3 regions of the Rothia sp. HMSC066H02 genome follow, and region 1 is predicted to be linked to each of the others. Evidence: predicted binding sites of a transcription regulator. Region 1 holds the regulator's gene; each other region holds the start of a gene.
The links. The regulator LexA, encoded in region 1, represses DNA repair genes until DNA is damaged. The targets are predictions, from matches to a motif close to TCGAACANNTGTTCGA.

Region 1 (4,756 bases):
GCGTTTGAGGGTCTTGCCGAGGGCCTGCTGAAGGGCCTGGACGGTCGCCTTTTGACCGCTATTTCTGCGGTCAATGATGCCGCCCGCACCGCCCTGTCCGATACGAAACCGGACGGTCAGGATGTTGACGCCGGCCTGCAGATGGCGCGCTCGCGTGTCTCTGAAGTGCACGATATGAGTAGCCGCATTCTGGAGGCTTCGGGCGAGCAGGACGTGCTGTGGATTTCTCGTCAGGGTGGTTGGGAGAACGGCCGCTATGTGGCTGCTTCCGATACCGACCCGGCGACCCTGAACATCGCCCCGTTGAGCGTTGGCCTACAGCTACGTGACGGCCTGTTCGCTGACCGCACCGTGATTCTGACGAGTGCGACCCTGACGGTGGGTGACTCTTTTGACGTTGCCGCCGGTGCCCTGGGACTGCAGGGCGAGGGCGCGCCTCGCTGGACGAGCATCGACGTAGGTTCGCCTTTCGACTACCGCAAGCAGGGCATCATGTACGTTGCCGGAGATTTGAAACCTCCGGGATTCGGTGTGCATGAGGGTCAGCTGGAGCGTCTGCGTGAGCTGTGCGAGGCCTCGGAAGGAGGCGCCCTGGGCCTGTTCTCCTCGAAGCGTGCCGCCGAGCGTGCCGCCGAATACATGCGTGAGCACAGCGACCTGAACATTCTTCTGCAGGGCGAGTCTTCGCTCAAGGCTCTGGTGGAGGAGTTCAGCGAGGACGTCGATTCGTGCCTGTTCGGCACGATGAGCCTGTGGCAGGGCGTGGACGTTCCCGGTGACTCTTGCCGCCTGGTGGTGATGGACCGCATCCCGTTCCCGCGCCCGGATGACCCGATTGCGCAGGCTCGTACGGAGGCGGTGAACCGTCACCGCGGTAACGGCTTTATGGCGGTTTCTGCTCACCACGCGGCGATTCGTATGGCGCAGGGCGCCGGTCGCCTAATCCGTTCGGTGTCTGACCGCGGCGTGGTGGCTGTGCTGGATTCTCGTGTAGCAACCAAGCGTTACGGCGGTTTCTTGATGAAGGCTATGCCGCCGATGTGGTCGACCCAGAATAAGGCAGCCGTAATTGGCGCGCTGGCTCGTCTTTCGGCGAGTATTGAGCGTTAGCTCGGGCAGGCTCCATTCCTGGCGGCGCCGGCCCTCCGCTTTGGAGATATCCGCTTTGGAAATATATAAATCACCCCGATGATACGTGAACGTTCACGTATCACCGGGGTGATTTCTATATAGAGCTAAAAGCCTCGCGGTTATGTCTTTTAGAAGCTGTGCTGTCTAGAGACTGCGCAGCACGGAGACGACCTTACCCATGACGGTTGCGCGGTCGCCCATAATCGGCTCGTAGTTGGAGTTGCGCGGCATGAGCCAGGTGTGGCCGTCGACCTGACGGAACACCTTCACGGTTGCTTCATCATCGAGCAGCGCAGCTACGATATCGCCGTTGTCTGCGGTGTGCTGCTCGCGGACAACCACCCAGTCGCCATCGCAGATTGCGGCGTCAATCATGGAATCGCCCTTGACCTTGAGCATGAACAGCTTGCCGCTACCGACCAACTGGCGGGGCAGGGCGAGCACATCCTCCACGGACTGCTCGGCGGTAATGGGGCCGCCCGCTGCAATTCGTCCAACCAGGGGAACGGGGACGAGGTCTTCATCGCCGACTTCGAAGTTCGGCAACTCGGGCAGGGACGAGGAGGAGCTACCGTGGATACCGACGCCGTTCTCATCCAGCACCTCAATGGCGCGGGGGAGCTTGGGATCGCGGCGAATATAGCCCATAGTCTCGAGGCGACCGAGCTGATGGGTGACCGAGGACAGGGACGCAAGACCCACCATGTCACCAATCTGGCGCATGGACGGCGGGTAACCCTTCTGCTCAATCTCGGTGCGGATCGCGTCAAGAATCTTCTGCTGGCGCGCGGTCAGCGCCGGACGGGGTGCTGTTGCCATTTCTTTTCCTTCGGTCTGTACTCCGGCCTTTGTATTCCGGTCGGGGCACGGATGGGTGCTTCACACGTTTTCTGGTGGAGGTCTAAAATTTTTTGGGTTCTGCCGAAATGGGTCTTATCTCGTCAGGGGGTGGAGGAATTCTATCCGTGCCGGAGCGATATGCAGGCAACGAGTATGCGCCTCCGCCCTATAAAACTCAGTCAGCAGCACCTGCATTCGATACAGAACCAAGCTGTAGCGGGTACAGAAACCTGCTGTGAGTAGGACTCATCAGGAGCGTGTGGAACGTCTCTTGACACCAGTGTAGAACACTACACCGAAAAACTCAAACAAATATTCTAGATTTTTTCTTCGAAACTCGAAGAAATTTTTAGTACATCTCTGCTAGACTTTAGAACAAGAGTTCGTATATACTCTTGAATCTCTCCTGAAATTCAGGATTTACGGGTGGATGTTCGAAGAATATTCGAAGATTCGACCCGGAGTCTTCCAGGAGAGGAGAGTGAATGAGTGTTCGAATGTATTCGAATCCTCTGCCTCTCTCTTCGCATGATCTACCCCGGATGCTCTAGCGAGCATCTGGCGAAGAGAGAGCGCAGGGGATGGGGTGCTGGGGCGACCCAGCGCAGCCCGGTGCACCCGACGCTCTGACCTAACTAGAGAATAGCTACCCAATAGTTATCGCCTAACAATCACCACTCCATAGTTATCACTCAACTAGGACCTCCGAGCGGGTATCGCTCGGCATTGCTAGACCCGCGGGGCAACCCCGGGGCGAGCTGAGAGAAAGGAACCACAATGACTACTGCAGCACCTATTGCTTCTCATGGCACTTCTGCACACCTTCCGGCAGGTTTGGTGGTACTTCACCCCGCCCGCACCGCGTCCGTCCGCACCGTGTCTGCCCGCACCGTGCAGGGGCGTTCTCGTGCGGCTCATGCACCCCGTCCCGCGCAGGTGGCTCAGCCCGCCCACGCTCCCGCTACTTCTGCCCAGGCACCTGCGCAGGTTCGCCCTGTAGTTTCTGAGGTACAGGCTGCTTCTGATGTGCAGGCACCTAGTGCGAAGAGCGTTCTTCTTGCTAAGGGGGGCGAGCTTCTGCGCTCGGTTCCCGGTTCTATTCGTCGTCTTGGTACTCCGCGCGGTTTCTTGAAGGGCCTGCCTCTGCTGACTTTGGCGGCGCTGATTGTGCTCGGTGCTATTAGCTTCTTTGGCCCGGCGGCTTCTGCTTCCGTGGAGAACGCCTCGGTGGCTCGAACCGTCGTTGTGGTCAAGCACGGCGAGACCCTGTGGGATATTGCTCAGGCGGTGGATCCGCACGGTGACACCCGTGATACTGTGGTTCGTATTATGGAGTTGAACTCGTTGACCAGCACCTCTGTTGATGCCGGTCAGCGTCTGGAAATTCCTCAGCCTCAGCGCTAAGCATGGGCCCGTGTGTGGTTGGCTTCTGCATGAAGTTGATGTCTTGACTCCGAATCCTCTATCTATCAAGCTAGAGCGCTTGAGCCGAATTCTTGAGCCTATGAAATAGGAGCGCACCGATGCCTGTTCCCGTTGAACCCACACCCGTCGAAACTGAATCTGTACAGGAAACTGAATCTGTACAGAGCGCTCAGACCGCCCGTCCTGTGGTTGCCGTTTTGGGGGAACCCGGAACTCGTGGCGCCCTGGTGAAGCTTCTTCAGGATGCGGGGGCGGACGTTATCGTCACTACCGTGCCCGATCAGCTGCGTGAGGCTGACGGCATGGTGGTTACTGGCGGTGCGAGCTCTCTTGAGGCGTATGAAGATCTGAAAGCTAAGGACGCTGAGCGCGTGATTGGTCGCCGTGTTGCTGGTGGTCGTCCGGTGCTGGTTGCCGGTGCGGCGCTGAGCTGCCTCTTCGATTCGGTTACGGTGGAGCATCCGCAGATGGGGCAGGTTCAGGTGCAGTGCATGGGGGAGTGGCCCGGTGAGAGCGTGGAACTTTCTACCCGCGACCTGGTGCCCGGTGTTTCTGCCCTGCGTTCTTCCTCCGATAGTGCGCTGCTCAAGGATCTTGAGGGCGAGGCTCACTTCAAATCTGAGCACGGCGTTTTTGAGTGGGCTTTTGATCAGAGCATTGAATATATTGCCCCTCCGGCAGTGACTTGGACTGTCACCGAGCCCGCCTATATCGCGGCGGTTGAGAACGGTCCGCTGACGGCGGTGCAGTTCTGCCCTGTGGGCTCTGGTGAACTGGGCGCAGAGTTTATGCGCCGCTGGGTTGCGTCCCTGGCGGTGACCGGTCGCCTGTCTTCTGACGACTCCTCTACTGCTGCGGGAGGTAACTAATGTCTGCACCCGTTCTTGAACTTCTGCCCGCTGTTGATATTTCTGAAGGCTACGCGGTGCGCCCGGTGGGTGGCACCCTGTCCGGTGGTGAGCAGCGCCTCGACCCTGTTGAGGCGGCTCTGACCTGGGTGAAGGCTGGTGCTCGCTGGATTCACCTGGTTGACCTTGATTTGGCATTTGGTCGCGGCACGAATACTGAGGTTCTGTCCGAGGTAGTTGCCGCCGTCCGTGCCGAGAATGCCCGCGACTCCGCTCCGGTTCGTATTCAGGTCAGCGGCGGTGTGCGTAATGCTGAGAGTCTGGAGCGCGCCCTGAGCCTGAACCCGGATCGTGTGAACGTGACCAGTGCGGCTCTGGCGGATTCTTCCTGGCTTGAAAGCACCCTGGCTCGTTACGCAGATTCTGATCTTCTGGCCCTGGGGCTCGACGCTCGCTACAACCCTGAGCGGGGCTGGGTGACGGTGGCTCGCGGTACCGACTGGTCGGGTCCT
Region 2 (4,756 bases), on a different contig from region 1:
GAGTCGGACGGACCGGCTTGGCGGGTTCAGCCGCGGGCACAGCTACAGGATGTGCAGGTGCAAGCTTGGGTGCATCCGCCTGTGCGGGTTCCTTGCGGGGTTCCTCTTCAGCGGTGCCCATGCCCTGCAGGGCGCTGAGCAGCTTCAGGCGCAGGTCCTCGTCCAGGCCGAGCGCCGGGTCGGCGTCCTCAGATACCGAGGAGGCGTACAGGCGCACACCCTGCGTGTTCGCCGCAGCGGCGGCGGGCAGGGGGCGGGCGCCAGAACGCATCAGGTCAGCGGGGGTGGGCACGCGAGAAGCCGGGCGCGCAGAAGAAACTGATGCAGAAGAAACCGATGCGGTGGCCTCACGCGCAACGGCCTCACGAGCCCCAGCGCTCGCAGTCTCAACAGGCTCAGCGCCCGCAGCCTCAACACTCTGCTCAGCCGCAGCAGGTACACCGGGTTCAGACACGCCGGATTCTGCGCCGGGTTCCGGGCGCGTCGAAGCGCCCCCTCGCGCACGCTGCGCAGCCGCAGCAATACGCGCCAGGGGGCTCGACGCGACGGGGTGAACGCCCGCAGGCTCAACCGGAAGGGGCACTACGCGTCCCAACCAGCCACGTTAGACTCCCACGCCAGAGACGCCGGGATAGCGTCCAGGTAGGAATCCATGTTGCGGCGAGTCTCACCAATCGAGTCGCCACCAAACTTCTCCAGTGCAGCCTCAGCGAGCACCAGGGCGACCATAGCCTCCGCCACCACGCCGGCGGCGGGAACAGCACACACGTCCGAACGCTGGTGGTGGGCGCGAGCCTCTTCACCGGTGGAAGTGTCAATGGTCTTCAGGGCCTTCGGCACGGTCGCAATGGGCTTCATTGCCGCGCGCACACGCAGCAGGTCGCCAATGCTCATGCCGCCCTCAATACCACCGGCACGGTTGGTATCGCGGGTAACGCCGTGCTCACCAATGGAAATCTCGTCGTGAGCGGCAGTGCCCGGGCGGTCAGCGGTCGCGAAACCGTCGCCAACCTCAACGCCCTTAATCGCCTGAATACCCATCAGCGCTGCGGCAAGGCGCGCGTCCAGGCGGCGGTCCCAGTGCACGTACGAACCCAGTCCGGGAGGCATACCGTACGCGAGCACCTCAACCACGCCGCCGAGAGTCTCGCCGTCCTTGTGCGCCTCGTCCACGCGCTGAACCATCGCGTCGGAGGTTGCCTTGTCGAAGCAGCGCAGCGGGTCAGCATCCAGCTGGTCAACGTTGCGAGGCGAAGGCACCGGGGCGCCCTCGGGAGCGTGCACGCCACCCACAGCCACGGTGTGAGAAACCAGCTCAACGCCCAGAGCCTTCAAAATCTGGGCGGCAACCACGCCAAGAGCCACGCGGGTCGCAGTCTCACGTGCGGAGGCGCGCTCCAGCACCGGGCGAGCCTCAGAGAAGTTGTACTTCTGCATACCCGCAAAATCGGCGTGACCGGGGCGCGGACGGGTCAGCGCAGCGTTACGCGCACGACCCTCAATCAGCTTCGGATCCACCGGGTCGGAGCTCATCACGTCAGTCCACTTGGGCCACTCGGTGTTCGCAATCTCAATCGCGACCGGGCCGCCCTGAGTCAGGCCGTGACGCACACCGCCCAGGATGCGCACGCGGTCCTCCTCAAACTTCATGCGGGCACCGCGGCCGTAGCCGAGGCGGCGACGAGCCAGGGCGTCACGCACCATGTCGCTGGTGAGTTCCACACCGGCGGGTACGCCCTCAATAATGCCGACGAGCGCCTCGCCGTGGGATTCTCCGGCAGTGAGCCAACGCAGGGCCATAGGTTAACCTCTTTTCATCGCACCCGCACCGCAGCGCAGGAGGAAGGAATAATAATTCTTCACGTGTATAAATAGTGTATAAAATGCCCGTTTACTGAGCGAGTGAAAGCACGCTTTTTTCACGAAACGGAAGCACGAGGCGCAAGATTAACCGCCGCGCACATCGCATTCACCAAGCCCAGTAGCTCACCCTCAGACAGGGTGCGGTCGGTAAACAGCAGCACCTGCTCCACCGCCTGATACAGCAGCATCTCCAGGCCAGAAACCATCGTGCCGCCGCTAGCCTCCCAAGCGCTCGCCAGCACCGAAGGCCACGGGTTATACGCAACATCGAGCAGTACCGGCCGGTGCGTCGCGGAGGCGCCCTTCAGCCCGCTCAGCTGGCTCGCCCACTCATCCGCCGCATGGGCAGGAAGAGTAGACACCACCGGGTGATGGCCACGCTCAGCAAGATTCTGCGGTAGCTCAGCCAGGGAAACCTGTTCCAGCTGAACGCCCAGGCGGTCCGCCGCCTCCTGCACGCTACCGAGTTTATGCAGCGAACGGGCGTACACGCTCACACGGGAATACCCCAGCTGATGCAGTGCGGTCAGGGCGGAAATAGCGGTCGCTCCCCCGCCCACAATCGCGGCAGAATCCTTAAACGGTTCCGGTTCCAAACCGGCGTGGCGCAGCGCGTTCACAATGCCGATCACGTCCGTGTTATCGCCCAGCACCTTCTCACCGCGCGGATACACCGTGTTCACCGCACCGGTCACGCGGGCAGTCTCGCTCAGCTCATCGCAATACTTGATGACCGCGGTCTTCAACGGCATCGTCACCGACAGGCCCGCAATATACGGGGCGTCCTCCGTACCCTTCGGGTGACGCACACCGTGCATAATCGCCGGCAAATCATCGGGCAGAGTATCGCGGCGATCATAACCCAAATTCTGCTCACCCAAAAAGTCGTACGCGGCACGATGCAGCGCAGGCGACAGCGAATGCGCAATAGGGTGCCCCAGCACGTAGGCGCGGCGAAGATACGGGGCCTCACGGTACGGTTCAGTCTTCATCGGCTCTCTTTCGCTCTCAACGCGGGGGGTCGTTCTCAACGCTGGGGGTTTGGGGCTTGCGGGCTTGCGGACACGCACGCCACGAACCCGCGTTCATGGGCGCACTCTAACCCATTTTAAGGGACAAACCAATATTCGGGTATAGCAAAGGCGGGTACCTCCCCCACTCTCGTGGAGGCGGTACCCGCCTCAGCAAGGAACCTTCACGCCGAAGCTACCAAATCGTAGCTACCAGCTAAACCAATGAGCTACAACTTAGCTACAGCGGTTCGGGTGCTTAGAACACCACTGGTTGTACTCTTCAACGTAACGCTGGTGCTCAGCGTAAGTGCGGGAGTACTTAGTCTCACCGGAATCCAGGTCCACAGTCACCCAGTAGTAGTACGGGTTCTTCTCAGGAGCCGCAGCAGCCTTAATCGAAGCCAGCTGCGGGGAACCAATCGGACCCTTCGGAAGACCCTTATTCGCATAAGTGTTGTACTTATTGCTCTTATCTGCCTTCTGCTCTTCAGTCAGGTGGTACGAGCGGACGCCCAGACCGTAGGTCACGGTCGCATCCGACTGAATCAGGCCGGAGGTCTCACCGTCGGGGTTGTTCAGGCGGTTCTCAATGATGCCTGCAACCGCCACGTAGTCCTTCGGCTGAGCCTCAAGCTCCACGATGGAGGCGATGGTCAGCACCTCGAAGGTCTTCTGGTCGCCGCTCACGCCGGCTTCCTTCAGGTCAGCCTTGGTCTTATCAACCATGGTCTGAATGACCTTCTTGATGTCGGTGCCCTTCGGGAAGCGGTACTCACCCGGGTGCAGCCAACCCTCAATCGAGGGGAAGTTGCTCGGCACACCGTACTGGGTGTAGTTGTTGACCGCGTCCTCAACCTGCTTGCGGGTGAACGCGCCATCGGAGCCAGAAACAATCAGATCGATGGTCTCGCTCACGCGCTTACCCTGCGGAATCGCCAGGTACAGTACGTTGCTGTTCGCCTCGATAATGGTCGTAATCGCGCTCGAGCTGCTCATGTGCTGCTGCAGTTCGTAGGTGCCAGGCTGCAGGTACTTGCCCTTGCTCTCCTTGGTGTACACCTCAACGAACTTATCAGCATCAGCAATGATGCCCGCCGCCTCAAGCTCCTGCGCCACCTGCGCGGTGGACTGGCCGGAACGAATCGTGAAGGTCACGGTCGTGCCGTTACCGCCACCCGAGTAGTCACGATTCTTGAACGGGTCGTAGCGAGTAATCAGGGCACCAGAAATGATGACCAGAGCCACGACAAACAGGGAAATTGCGCTCAGCAAAACGGCGCGGCGGCGGCGCTTACGCGCACGCAACGTAGCCACCGACACGATTTCCTGTTCCATCGTAATGCCGGTAATACCCTTACGTTCGTCCTCAGCCGTGGGCCTAAAGAGGTCGAGCCCGCTCTCTTCGGGATGTTTATTCTGTTCGGTCACTGAAGGTTCTCCGTTTCGTTGACGGCACCAACCGCGGTCCCTTCTGACTCGGACGGTCGGTTTTCTTCGTGGGCCGGATCGCTCACCTTGTACCCGGCTACGGACTGCCCCGCCTTGAGGGCATCCAGGCTGTACTGCAAAATGTTCACAGCCGCCACCTGGTCAACCATAGTCTTGAAATCTCGGCTGGAAACCCCAGCCTCGTGCAGTGCACGGTGAGCGCTCACGGTGGTGAGTCGCTCATCCACCAGCCAAATGTTAATGTGTGTTTTCTCTTCGGCATCCAGCTCGGAGCGCAGAGCCTGAGCGTACTCCCGAGCCATTTCCGTGGAAGGAGAATCCCCACCACGCATGGTCTTCGGAAGCCCGACGAAAACCTCCACCACCTCGTTCACCTCAATCAGCTTGCGCAAAACACGGCGGTCAGAGTTCTTCTTCGCGTCGCGGCGCAA
Region 3 (4,756 bases), on a different contig from region 1:
CCGGTCACTCTAAATGGGCGACTACTAAGCACAAGAAGGCTGCTATCGACGCTAAGCGCGCGAAGGCTTTCGCGAAGTTCATTAAGGCAATTGAAGTTGCAGCACGTATGGGCGGCGCTGATATTGCTGGTAACCCCGCTCTTGACCTGGCTGTGTCGAAGGCGAAGAAGAACTCCGTTCCTAACGACAACATTGACCGCGCAATCAAGCGTGGCGCTGGCCTGACCGGTGAGACCATTGACTACACCGAAATCATGTACGAAGCACGCGGCCCGCAGGGTACCGCTCTGTACATTGAGTGTCTGACCGATAACCGTAACCGCGCAGCGTCTGAGGTTCGCCTGGCTGTGACCCGTAACGGCGGCACCATGGCTGACCAGGGTTCGGTTGCGTTCCTGTTCGAGCGTAAGGGCGTTGCTGAGGTCACCAAGACTGACGGTCTGACCGAGGACGACGTTCTGATGGCTGTTCTGGATGCAGGTGCCGAAGAGGTTCTGGACGAGGGCGATATCTTCACCGTTGTGTCCGCAGCGACCGACCTGCCCGAGATCCGTAAGGCACTGGACGAGGCTGGCCTGGAGTACAACAACGACGACCCGGTCTTCCGCCCGACCATGCAGGTTGACCTGGACGCTGAGGGTGCTAAGAAGTTCATGAAGCTGGCAGACGCTATTGAAGAGCTCGACGACGTTCAGAACGTCTACTCGAACGCTAACGTTTCTGCTGAGGTCATGGCAGAGCTGGAAGCTGAGTAATCACAGCTGAGTAATCACTCGCATTCTGATATCTGATGCTTGAAGAAGCCGCTCCTTTAACCGAGCCGCCGTAGGGTGGCCGGTTGGGGGAGTGGCTTCTTAGCGTCTGGGCTGTATTGCCTGCGATACCGCATTTTGGGGATGCGCTGGGTACTTTTCGCGGGGCGCGCGGTGACTGTTCACGCGGTGATTGTTTACGCGGTGACCGTGCTCGTGGCACACCCCGGTGCCGGGTGCTAGGATTCTGAAGGGCTAGGATCTAGAGATTCTATAGGGAGTTTGTCGAAAGGGGAGATGATGGCTGCCGTTCAACCTGCCGCACGCGATAGCATGCGTGAGAACCGTACTGCCGCCGCTGTGGAGCGTGTGCCGGGTGCAACCCGCATCATGGGTGTTGACCCGGGTCTGACCCGCTGCGGCTTCTCCATGCTCGATATGACCGCCGACCGTAAGGCGCACTTCGTGAACGTGGGTGTTGCCGGCACGATCCCGGCAGAGTCTCTGGACCAGCGTATTCTCTGGATTTTCAACGCCGCCTCCCACTGGCTCGACACCTATAAGCCGGATGCCCTGGCGATTGAGCGTATCTTCGCTCAGGAGCAGGTGAACACGGTGATTGGTACGGCGCACGCTTCGGGCGCGGTGATTTCTGCGGCGGCAATGCGCGGCGTGCCGGTGTTCTTCCATACCCCCTCGGAGGTGAAGGCGGCGGTGACCGGTAGCGGCCGCGCCGATAAGGCGTCGGTGGGTCGTATGGTGACCCGTATTTTGGGGCTGGATTCCATGCCGAAGCCCGCCGATGCTGCCGATGCCCTGGCGATTGCGATCTGTCACGGCTGGCGTGGCGGCGGCATCGGTTCGGGTATCAACATGGCGGCCCAGACGCAGACTCACCAGGGTTCACGCCCGGCGCAGGCTCGCCGTGGCGGGTCGTTGACTCCGGCGCAGCGTGCCTGGATGGAGGCGGAGGCGCGCGCTCGCCGCTAGAGGTGCCGCCACTAGAGGGGGCCTTCGCGGGCCTGTGTGCCGTCTCCTGTTGGCTCGCATGTATTCGCTAAGAAGTTCGAATATATGCTTGATTTCAGAAGAAATATTCTAATATACTTGTAGTGTCTCCCCGTGAACTGGGGGAGTGCGTTCTGCGGGTGCCGGAGTTCCCGGTGCCCTCACACTGCCGCGAGCCTTATTCCTGGGCGCGGTGTTGAAAGGTGGAGAGAAATGATTGCATCCCTGACCGGTCGTGTGGCTCAGGTGGGCCTTGATCACGCGGTGATTAACGTGAACGGTTTCGGCATGCTTGTGTACGCTACTGCGCGTACTCTCTCCAAGCTGCGCACCGGTGAGGAAGCTACCGTGCTGACCACCATGATTGTGCGTGAAGAGTCGATGACTCTGTACGGTTTTTCGGAGCCTGCCGAGCGTGAAGTGTTCGATATGATGCTTTCGGTTTCCGGTATTGGTCCGCGTATTGCGCTGGCGGTGTTGAGCGTTCACACTGCCGCTGAGGTGGAGCGCGCCGTGGCGACCGGTGACGATAAGGCGTTCACGAAGGTTCCCGGTATTGGTCCGAAGGGTGCCCGCCGTATTGTGCTGGAGCTTGCCGGCAAGCTGATTCTCAGCGATGGCCAGACCGATGAGCTGCCGCTGAGCCAGGGCATTGTCTGGAAGCCGCAGGTGCTTGACGCTCTCACCTCCTTGGGCTGGAGCGAGAAGGACGCTTCCGCCGCTATTGACGCTTACGTGCAGCACAACCCTGCCGCAGAGACTGAGCCGGTGGGTGTGGCTCTGCGTGGTGTGCTCGCCTCCTTGGGTACTCAGAACACGGTGGGCCGCCACTAAGCGGCGCGCCCTGTTCGACGTATCCCACTCAAACTTTTGTGAAAGAAGAATTCTATGAGCCAGAATCCCTATGAGCCGCAGCCCGCGGCGTCCCTGGTTTCCGGCGGGTATTTTCCCGGTCAGGTGCCCGGCACTCAGGCATCTTCAGCTCCCGCCCAGCGCCTGGTGGCGATGGAAGAAGAGCCTGAAGAGAAGATGATTGAGGCGGCACTGCGCCCTAAGTCCCTGGACGACTTTGTGGGTCAGCGCCGTGTGCGTCAGCAGCTGTCCCTGGTGCTGGAGGCTTCAAAGATGCGTGGCCGTAGCGCCGACCATGTGCTGCTGTCGGGCCCTCCCGGTCTGGGTAAGACCACTCTCGCGATGATTATTGCGGCGGAGATGGAGGCGCCGCTGCGCATCACCTCGGGCCCGGCGATTCAGCATTCGGGTGATTTGGCGGCGATTCTGTCCTCGCTGACCCCCGGTGAGGTGTTGTTCCTGGATGAGATCCACCGTATGAGCCGCCCAGCTGAGGAAATGCTCTACATGGCGATGGAAGATTTCCGTGTGGACATTGTGGTCGGTAAGGGTGCGGGTGCGACCTCCATTCCGCTGGAGCTACCGCAGTTCACCCTCGTGGGTGCGACGACCCGTGCGGGCCTGCTACCCGGTCCTCTGCGTGACCGTTTTGGTTTTACCGGTCACCTGGAGTTCTACTCGGTGGAGGAGCTTGAGCTGGTGCTGCGCCGCAGCGCGGGCCTGATGGACATGCAGATTACCTCCGAGGGTTTCACCGAGATTGCCGGTCGTTCTCGTGGCACGCCCCGTATTGCGAACCGTCTGCTGCGTCGTGTGCGTGACTGGGCGCTGGTGAACGGCGTGGACCGGATTAACGCGACCGATGCCGCAACCGCGCTGGATATGTACGAGGTGGATTCGCGCGGCCTGGACCGTCTGGACCGCGCCGTGCTGGAGGCGCTGATTCACAAGTTCGGCGGCGGCCCGGTGGGTCTGTCCACCCTCGCCATTGCGGTGGGTGAAGAGACGGAGACCGTGGAGACGGTTGCCGAGCCGTACCTGGTGCGTGAGGGCCTGATTGGTCGTACCCCGCGCGGTCGTGTGGCTCTGCCCGCGGCGTGGGAGCACCTCGGCTTGGAAGCGCCGGAGATTCAGCTCTAGATCCGTATCAGCTTTAGGCCCGCACCAGCTGATAACACAGTAAGCCCGTGGGAGGTATCCGCCTCCTGCGGGCTTCTCTGTACGCCCGGTAGCTCTTCTGTAGGGACGGTAGCTCTTCTGCGGGCGCGGCAAGCTTTTCTACCGGTTCTGCAGGCGCTGTCGGGTTCCATTGGGCTCTTGCCGGGCTCTGCCGGTCTTTACCAGCGACATAAAATTACGCCGAGAGAGTCCAAAACTCAGGTTAACCTCACAAAAACGCTGGTTCGGGTCACTAAAGCTCATGCTCTCGCGTAGGATGGATACGTACTGTATCTACGATTCCACACCTTCTGGTACGCTCAACCCTCGCGGTGAGCGGCATGGGTGCGGATGTGAAAGTGAGACCATGGATCTTAACTTCCTCATCAACGTCATCATGACGATTGTCTTCTTTGCTGCAATTTTTTGGATTTTTACTTCCGCTAAGAAGAACCAGCAGAAGCAGCTTGAGGCGCTGCAGGCAATGCGACGTGCACTCGTCCCCGGTGATCAGGTGATGACTGCTTCCGGCGTCTACGGCACCGTTGTCAGCACTGACATTGAGAACAACAAGCTGCAGCTTCAGATTGCAGAGGGCGTTGTGATTACTGCGTCCATGAACGCGATCCTGAACCTTGTTGAGGATGAAGCCCCCGCAGCGCCCCTGACCGAGGACGCGTACGAGGCTACCGCATCCGAAGCTCCCGCTTCCGATACCACTTCTGATACTGCTAAGTAATTCAGAGCGTATGAGCCCGGCGCCCAGTGAGCGGCGTCGGGTTTTCGCGTTACGGAATCTGTAGAACACTCAATACTATTCACACGAAGAAGGAACATTATGGCTAAGCGTTCACCGCTTGCAGCCGCGCGAGGGGCGCTCCTCTCGATGGTCCTGCTCATGGTTGTTATGGCTGCCGGTATTTTCGGCACCACCTACGCGGGAGGTTCTTGGGCACCGAAGCTCGCCCTGGATCTTTCGGGTGGTA

Region 2: the regulator LexA is predicted to act here: its motif matches at 2,979-2,994, upstream of HMPREF2999_RS06675 (shikimate dehydrogenase).
Region 3: the regulator LexA is predicted to act here: its motif matches at 1,819-1,834, upstream of ruvA (Holliday junction branch migration protein RuvA).

The regions. Positions count from the first base shown of each region.
Region 1 covers NZ_KV818683.1:291,183-295,938, forward strand. The annotation lists gene HMPREF2999_RS05350 (ATP-dependent DNA helicase) at 1-1,110, shown strand, start outside; gene lexA (transcriptional repressor LexA) at 1,276-1,950, opposite strand; gene HMPREF2999_RS09300 (LysM peptidoglycan-binding domain-containing protein) at 2,749-3,375, shown strand; gene HMPREF2999_RS05365 (type 1 glutamine amidotransferase family protein) at 3,495-4,265, shown strand; gene HMPREF2999_RS05370 (HisA/HisF-related TIM barrel protein) at 4,265-4,756, shown strand, end outside.
Region 2 covers NZ_KV818684.1:325,718-330,473, reverse strand. The annotation lists gene HMPREF2999_RS09615 (shikimate kinase) at 1-583, opposite strand, end outside; gene aroC (chorismate synthase) at 583-1,800, opposite strand; gene HMPREF2999_RS06675 (shikimate dehydrogenase) at 1,920-2,855, opposite strand; gene mltG (endolytic transglycosylase MltG) at 3,111-4,304, opposite strand; gene ruvX (Holliday junction resolvase RuvX) at 4,301-4,756, opposite strand, start outside.
Region 3 covers NZ_KV818684.1:298,173-302,928, forward strand. The annotation lists gene HMPREF2999_RS06560 (YebC/PmpR family DNA-binding transcriptional regulator) at 1-755, shown strand, start outside; gene ruvC (crossover junction endodeoxyribonuclease RuvC) at 1,086-1,742, shown strand; gene ruvA (Holliday junction branch migration protein RuvA) at 1,974-2,594, shown strand; gene ruvB (Holliday junction branch migration DNA helicase RuvB) at 2,766-3,752, shown strand; gene yajC (preprotein translocase subunit YajC) at 4,138-4,509, shown strand; gene secD (protein translocase subunit SecD) at 4,609-4,756, shown strand, end outside.